Regions from separate parts of the Gracilibacillus sp. JCM 18966 genome, predicted to be linked through region 2. Evidence: riboswitches for the same ligand, from Rfam matches in the RefSeq annotation. Region 2 holds a riboswitch; the other holds the start of a gene.
The links. A riboswitch is a leader RNA that binds a small molecule or an ion and turns the genes downstream of it on or off. The one in region 2 is predicted to bind S-adenosylmethionine.
Positions count from the first base shown of each region.

Region 1: another riboswitch for S-adenosylmethionine. It lies ahead of ACZ5N5_RS18625 (alpha-hydroxy-acid oxidizing protein); the one in region 2 lies ahead of ACZ5N5_RS02760 (PLP-dependent aspartate aminotransferase family protein).

Region 1 is NZ_AP043883.1:3,804,056-3,808,275, forward strand. Features, by position in the region: partial or broken gene ACZ5N5_RS18615 (sugar-binding transcriptional regulator) at 1-439, opposite strand, end outside; gene ACZ5N5_RS18620 (glutaredoxin family protein) at 673-918, opposite strand; gene ACZ5N5_RS18625 (alpha-hydroxy-acid oxidizing protein) at 1,427-2,326, opposite strand; SAM riboswitch class I at 2,497-2,606, opposite strand; gene acsA (acetate--CoA ligase) at 2,625-4,220, opposite strand, start outside.
Region 2 is NZ_AP043883.1:615,326-619,545, reverse strand. Features, by position in the region: gene ACZ5N5_RS02760 (PLP-dependent aspartate aminotransferase family protein) at 265-1,980, opposite strand; SAM riboswitch class I at 2,065-2,176, opposite strand; gene ACZ5N5_RS02755 (Hsp20/alpha crystallin family protein) at 2,354-2,821, shown strand; gene cls (cardiolipin synthase) at 2,903-4,220, shown strand, end outside.

The DNA of each region.
Region 1 (4,220 bases), 1.0 Mb from region 2:
GTTCGAGTGGCTTCATTTGATTCGCAAGTTCTGTCATTGTCGTGCCACCTGTCACAGCTATCGTTTGACTGGAAGTTAAGATCGTATTTAAGTACTGGACACATGCTTTCCCAAGTTCCTGTTTTACCGTTGTATGCACATCACTATTCCCAGAAACGATAATAACATGCTCCAATTGTAATTTATCCTTAATTTGGTTTTCTAAAACACGGAATTCGGAAATTTCATTCATGAATTGCGCCAATTTGACAATAATCTCGTTTCCTTCTTCCGTCACGCGCATTCCCTTTGAAGTGACGATGATAAATCCATGCTTATTTAGAAATTCAATCTCAGCCCTTACTAGACGTTCCTTGAAATTAATATTTTCAGATAAACTTCTTCTGCCAATCGGTTGCATTTGCTGAATAAATTGTAGAATTTTATATCGTTTTTGCATGACATCTAAAATATCTGGGAATAATTTTTCTTGAATATCTAATAATTCCTTCAAACAGAAACGCTCCTTTTCTCCGGGAAAAATATGTCCCTCCTAGCCAAATTACGTCCCACTCACTACAAAAAATTGGGCTTTTCGTCATGAAAGCCTTCATTTCCCTAATTTGGTTAGTAATTTTGGATGGCTAAATTAACTTCCAAAATAATTGTATCAAAATGTATGGAATGACTCAACTATTTTTGCTGAATTGTTTTCAGAAAATTTTCTATTTTAGGTAGATCAATTATTTCTGTGTCGACAATTTCCCCTTCTATCTCGACAACTGGGATGATTAAATGAAATTTATCTAATAATGTCTCATCTTGATAAATATCAATTACTTCTATCTCAAAACCATACTCTTCTTGTAATATTTCTAATAATATCTTTGCATCTAAACATAGGGAGCAGTCCTTCTTCCCATATAATTTAACAATCAATAATTACCCTCATTTCTCGTATTAGAATTATTATCTGTTAATTTACTATATCCTATTACTAAAATTTTTTAAACAAATGTTCACTAGTATCGCATTAAGATAAATTATGAACAGATGGTGGTCAGATTATTCAGAAAGTGATTTAATAGCAATAAAGAGTGAGATGCAAAAATGAGAGTGTGACTTGCAAGAATATGGAGCTAGTTGCAAAAATGTGAGCGTAACTCGCAAGAATATGGAGCTAGTTGCAAAAATGTGAGCGTCACTTGCAAGAATATGGAGCTAGTTGCAAAAATGTGATCGTAACTCGCAAGAATATGGAGCTTGTTGCAAAAAAGAGAGTGTGACTTGCAAAATAAGCAACTAACTTTACTCAATTGCAGGACAAATGTTATATGAAACTGGGACAATAAGAAAGAAAAGAATACGTATTTTGACTACGTTCAATCATAGTACCGTTCAGATTCTCATCTTCTCTATTCAGTTTTGTCCCAGATTCAGTTGCTTCCTAATATGATATCAATTGATCGATGACCTTTTTAACTCCACTTATTCCATCTGTACTCAGCCCATAAATATAAGCCTTCTGAATAGAAACTGCATCGGCGCCAGATGCCAAATAGTACTGTATATCCTCCTTGGAATAAACATCTGTTTCCACAATCAGATGAAATGCTTCTCCTACTATATCTCTCATTGCCCTCAACTTCAGCCCATTCGGTAAAATCACTCCACTAATACGGTATTTTAGGGCTTGTCGAATGTCTTGTTCTTGTACATCACCTTGGAGATACACAGGTAATGTCGTGAACTGTTGAAGGTAATTAATCTTCTCCCAATTGACTGACGAAGTATTATATTCAGAAAGAATTAACTGTTGAAAAGCTTCTTTATCTTTTCCATAAGCTTTTCGATGAAAAATAGGATCCACGACAAAATTCCCATTACCTTTTTCGCACGAATCCATACCATTAACCGAATTATTTGATAATGGGATAACAATGGCTTGATATCCTGCTAATTCTGCCCGTTGGACGAAGTGCTTTGTTAAATCAATGTCTTGTAATAGATTAGCGGAAAACCATAATGTATGTTCATTGGATACATCACTAATTTCCTCCACACTGTAGGATGAATTGATGCCTACTATAAAAGGGATATTTTTTTCAGCTGCTGCTTTTGCTGTCGCTAGTTCACCATCTTCATGGAAATAAGTTTGTGCTCCCACTGCACCTAATAGTATTGTAGGCAATTTATTGATCGTTTTCTTCGGATTATTGAATTTTATTTCTTCATTACCGTAAGTAGATTCCGTACTTCTATTTAAATATTCCAACACAGTTGGTGTCAATTTTTGTTTTGCCTCTTCCTCTAATAATTTTATCCAGTTCATTTTGGTTACTGTCATGTTGTCTCCTCCTATTGTAAATGGTTTTCCTTATCCTTAACCCAAAAGGGTACGCGACCGTCCGTTAGTCAAAGCGACGCTTTCGAATCCTAGAGGCGATGTCCTAAAGACGGCTTTTCTTTAAGAAAAAAACTCCCTCCTGTTCATCAAAACAAGAGAGAGTTATTTCCCTCTTATCTTCCAAACTTTTGACGTTTGCTGGATTTAGCACCTTGTAAACATTGAGTTTATAGGTTGCTGGGCTTCATTGGGCCATTCCCTCCACCGCTCTTAATAAGAGTATGTTGTATTATTTTTTTCATGTTTGTTGTTTTTGAATTTCTTGTGCTTTCAATTGTCTTCGCAAAATCTTTCCACTAATTTTCGTTTTTGGTAGCTCTTCTACTACTTCTATTTCGCGAGGAGCAGCATGTGCTGAAAGATTTTTGCGAACAAATAAGCGAATCTCATCGAGTAATTCCTCTGACTCTGTAAAGCCCTGACGTAAAGTAATAAATGCCTTGACTAATTCACCACGTAATTCGTCTGGCTTTCCAATAACCCCAGCCTCTTCAACAGCTGGATGCTCGATTAATTTACTTTCTACTTCAAATGGACCAATTCTTTCCCCTGCAGAATTTATCATGTCATCATTTCTACCTTGAAAAAAGACATAGCCTTCTTCATCCTGTAAGGCCAAATCCCCAGAAAGATACCAGCCTTCATATTGAAAATACGATTGAAATTTATCTTTATTTCCCCATATCTCCTTCATCAAGCCTGGCCAAGGAGTTTTTACTGCTAATTGTCCTACTTCACCACTATCCAGGATATTTCCTTCATCATCAAGAATACCAACTTCCATTCCTGGTAGTGGTCGCCCCATTGAACCTGGCTTAATCTTTTCAGATGGTAGATTTACAATTAAGTGACCACCCGTTTCTGTCATCCACCACGTATCATGAATTCGTACACCGAGATTTTCCCAAGCCCAATTAATAACTTCGGGATTTAGTGGCTCTCCAACACTTAATACATGACGGAGAGAGGATAGATCATATTTTTCATGGAGTTTTCCTTCTGATAACAGCATTCGAAATGCGGTTGGGGCACTATACCAAATTGTAACACCTAATTCCTCAATTAACGAATACCAACTCTCTGCTTTAAATCTGCCCCCTTGAACCACCACCGTTGCTCTGTTTAATAATGGGGCGAACAATCCATACACACTACCAGTCACCCACCCCGGATGAGAGGTACACCAATAGACATCCTCATCTTTCATATCGAGCACCCATCTACCTGTTACGATATGATGCTGAACGGCTCGGTGGGCATGTAACACACCCTTAGGCTTTCCAGTTGATCCACTTGTATAATGAATTATTAAACCATCTTCCCAGTCAACCCATTCTACAAGCTCATCACCTTCAACAGGTACTAAAGGTTGTTTTTCCAAGTCTTCTACAAATAAAATAGTATGTAGACTAGGAATCTCTTTTTGTGGAACTCTTCCTACTAGTTGTTGATCTGTAATTAGTACTGTTCCTCCACAATCATTCATCCTATCCTTTACCGCCTCTTCCATAAAGGCTTCAAAAAGCGGCCCTGCGATTGCTCCTACTTTGATAACCGCTAAGATTGCTATATAGCATTCTGCTGTTTTTGGTAAAAATACAAAAACACGATCCCCTCTTTTGACTCCCTTTTCTTTTAAAATCCTAGCATAATGATCTGTTTTATCTTTTATTTCTTTAAATGTATAGGACTTTCGCTCTGTTCCATTTATATAATGTATCGCAATCTTATTACCAAAGCCTTCTTCTACATGGCGATCAATCGTTTCATAAGCAGCATTGATCTTTCCTTGCTTCACAGCATTCGATAGGTAATTTTTTGCTTCTTTCCAATC
Region 2 (4,220 bases):
ATACTAATCTTATACCCAAAAAATACGCGAATCACACATGGAGCTTGTATTGTTAAAATATGCAAGTGGAAAGAAGAACATGTTAAAAAATACGATAAAAGGAGCATTAATGAGGGGGTTATCGCTCATTCTCCTTGAAACTTGGAAACAAGCAGAGATTCTTAAAACATAAAGAAACCGTGAATCCGGTAAAAGAAAGGATTCACGGTTATATATTATTTATCTTGGGGAGATAAATAAACGATAATTAGGGAGAATCACGAATTATTCTCCACGGCGCAAGCGGTCTGCTTCACTAAATGGGCAACGATTTTCGACAATGATCGTTCCATTTGCTTGTGCCTTATTTACAACCTTTTCATTAGCTGCATCTCTAAACCAAATAATTTTTGCTTGGTCAGAGACTTCTTCTACTTTACTTTCATCTGCTACAAAAGCAATATCAATTTCTTCCTCAATATCGGAAAGTTTATTCACAGTTTTTAATCCATACAGAGAATCGTCTGTATTACTTACAGGAATGACTTGGTAACCTAATTTTTTCAGGTTGGTTATCGTTTGTTCTTTGTCTTGATCATAACCAAGTATTGCGATGGTTTTCGGTCTGATGCCACCATCTTCTCTAGCGAATGGTGAGGATAATGCCCATGTAATGGCCTTATCCGCATCTACCTGGATGGTAGGCTCTGAATTTGTTGCCTTAGCAATAGCTTGGTCTAAATCGTTAATAATATCTTCAGCTGTCTCAATACCAACAGATAAGCGTACTAATTCTTCAGTAACACCAGAAGCTTTTAATTCTTCTGCATTTAATTGCTGGTGAGTGGTAGAAGCAGGGTGAATAATGAGTGACTTCGCATCCCCTACATTTGCTACATGTGACCATAGTGTAATGTTATCAATTAAGTTGCGACCAGCTTCACGGCCACCTTTAATACCAAAGACGATAATAGAACCAAAATGGTTGCGTAAATATTTCTTCGCAAGTTCATGGGATGGATGATTACGAAGACCTGGATAAGCTACCCAATCGACTTGTGGGTGATTTTCTAAGTATTCTGCAACAGCTTTCGTATTTTCACTGTGACGAGCAATGCGTAAATGCAATGTTTCTAAACCTTGTAAGAAATAAAAGGCATTTTGTGGACTTAAGCATGCACCAATGTCACGAAGTAATTGTACACGTAATTTAATGGCAAAGGCAGGTGCGCCAATATCAATACCGAAGCGAATTCCATGATAGGTTTCATCAGGTTCTACAAATCCAGGGAACTTATCACTGTTCCAGTTAAAGCGACCACCATCAACGACAATACCACCAATTGTAGTACCATGGCCTCCGATCCATTTTGTAGCAGAATGGACAACAATATCTGCTCCCCATGTAAGAGGTTTACAAACAAATGGTGTAGCAAAAGTATTATCGATAATTAAAGGAATACCATTTTCATGGGCAATATCTGATACTGCCTCAATATCTAAGATGTTGAGGCTTGGGTTGGTTATGACCTCACCAAAGATTGCTTTCGTTTTAGAAGTAATAGCATTTCGAAAGTTTTCAGGATCCGTTCCATCAACAAATTTTACGTTTATACCATACTTCGGTAATGTCTTATTAAATAAATTATAAGTACCGCCATATAGGTTGCTGTCCGCAATAATTTCGTCTCCTGAATTTGCAAGGTTGAGAATGGCAAGTGTAATAGCTGCCATACCTGATGCTGTGGCAACCGCTGCCACACCATCCTCTAATTGAGCAATGCGTTGTTCAAAAGCATCTATTGTAGGGTTCATAATTCTGGAATAAATATTTCCAGGCTCCGCCAGAGCAAATAAATTTTGAGCATGCTCTGTATCATTAAAAACGTAAGAAGTAGTTTGATAGATTGGTACGGTTCTTGAATTAGTTGTTGGATCTACTTGCTGTCCTGCGTGCAATAGTGCCGTTTCCGTTCCTGTTACATTAAATGAATGTGTCATGAAATTTCCCTCCAGAAAGATTATTTTTTAAAAATAAAAAACCTCTTCTTAAGCTAAGAAGAGGTTCGTGTCCTGATCATCCTCCTCTTATCTATCAGGTCCATACCTGTAGGAATTAGCACCTTTTCAAATGGATGTTCCATTGACGGTTGCCGGGCTTCAACGGGCCTAGTCCCTCTGCCACTCTTGATAAGAGTTTCTGTATGTAATTAATTGTTTTCTATTATATCGGATAAAAATTTTGTCGTCAATAAAAATAAAATGAATTTTCTGAATAACGAGGGTTCCTGCTTCCCTTTGTTCTAACGATAGCCCATTACTTTCGAAAATTAGACGCATACACTATAAAAAGAATGGGAAAAGGAGGATAAGTATGGAAAATCGCAATCAACCGAATCATAGTGTATCTCGTTTTGGAGAACATTTTATTAAGAAGCTCGATGCCTTTTTATACGATAAACCAGCGAACAATGTGATGAAATCGATTGATCAATTTTTTGAACAGGCGAGAGGTCCAGAGAGAATTCCGGTAGATGTCTTGGAAACAGATGAAGAGTGGCTTGTGAAGGTTGAATTACCTGGAATTAAAAAAGAACAAATACAAATTAACTTTTTAGGGAATCAACTAACTATTGATATTTCTCACAAGCATGAAACCGAACAGGTAGATCAAACGTATCATTATTATCACAAAGAACGTAAAGAGTTTCGAAATCGTAGAACCGTCACACTACCATATGTAGTGGATAAAAGGACCGCGAAGGCATCCTTTTCAGAGGGGATATTAAAAATTTGGGGACCAAAGCTAGAAGCTGATCAAAATACAATGAACATTGATTAAGCTAATAGTCACTGTGCTATTAGCTTTTCTATAAATGTGCTATATTAAAGAAGGGTTAGCTAATGAGAGAGGAGGGGCCACATGGGTATTGTACAACTTATAATTAGCTTTATTTTAATTTTTAATATTATATTATCACTTACTATTGTTTTTTTAGAGAGGAAAAATGCAACTTCAACCTGGGCATGGGTAATGGTCTTAACCTTTATTCCAATTGCAGGCTTTATTTTATATCTTATATTTGGAAGAAAATTAAGCAATAAAACTATATTCACTTGGGACACCAAAAGTAAATTAGGGGTAAAAACAGCTGTTCAACAACAGTTGAGGGAGATTGAGAATAAAGAGTTCCGAGTCAATGATCCACGCATGCATCAGTATGAAGATCTCTTTTATTTACACTTAAGAAATGATGATGCCATATTTTCCCAAGACAATGATGTTACAGTATTTACAGATGGGAATCGCAAATTTAATTCTTTAATAGAGGATATTGAGAAGGCAGAAAATCATATTCATTTGCTTTATTACATTATGCGCTCCGATCAACTAGGAAGGCGGTTAGCAGATGTATTAATGAAAAAGGCAAAGGAAGGAATCGAAGTAAGGGTCCTATATGATGATATGGGATCGAGGAAATTTAGTAGAAGGCTAATCCGTGAGATGCGCAGAGCGGGAGCCGAAGTAGAAGGGTTCTTTCCTCCTCTTATACCAAAGCTAAATTTTAAAATAAATCACCGTAATCACCGCAAATTGGTGATCATTGATGGGAAAATTGGTTATATCGGTGGCTTCAATATTGGTGATGAGTATCTTGGTGTTGATAAACGATTTGGCTATTGGCGAGACACACATTTACGGATTATTGGTAGTGCAGTTAAGCATATGCAAACACGTTTTATTTTGGATTGGAACCAAGCATCTCGGCACGACATCGAGTATGATGATAAGTATTATGCGGCCAAATCTGCTGGCAAAGTTGGGATGCAAATTGTATCAAGTGGACCTGATTCTGATTGGGAACAGATTAAGCATGGCTACATTAAAATGATCATGTCTGCGAAGGATTATGTTTTTATTCAAACACCATATTTTATTCCAGATGAGAGCTTGTTAGATGCGCTTAGAATTGCTTCATTATCAGGGGTAGATGTCCGGATTATGATACCGAATAAGCCAGACCACCCTTTTGTATACTGGGCAACCTATTCCTATATTGGAGAGTTACTCGAAGCAGGGGCAACTGTTTATATTTATCAAAAAGGGTTCCTCCATGCTAAAATGATTGTAGTAGATAGTAAAATTGCCTCCGTTGGGACTGCAAATATTGATGTAAGAAGCTTCCGATTAAATTTTGAAGTAAATGCCTTTTTGTACAACGAAACACTTGCGGAAATGC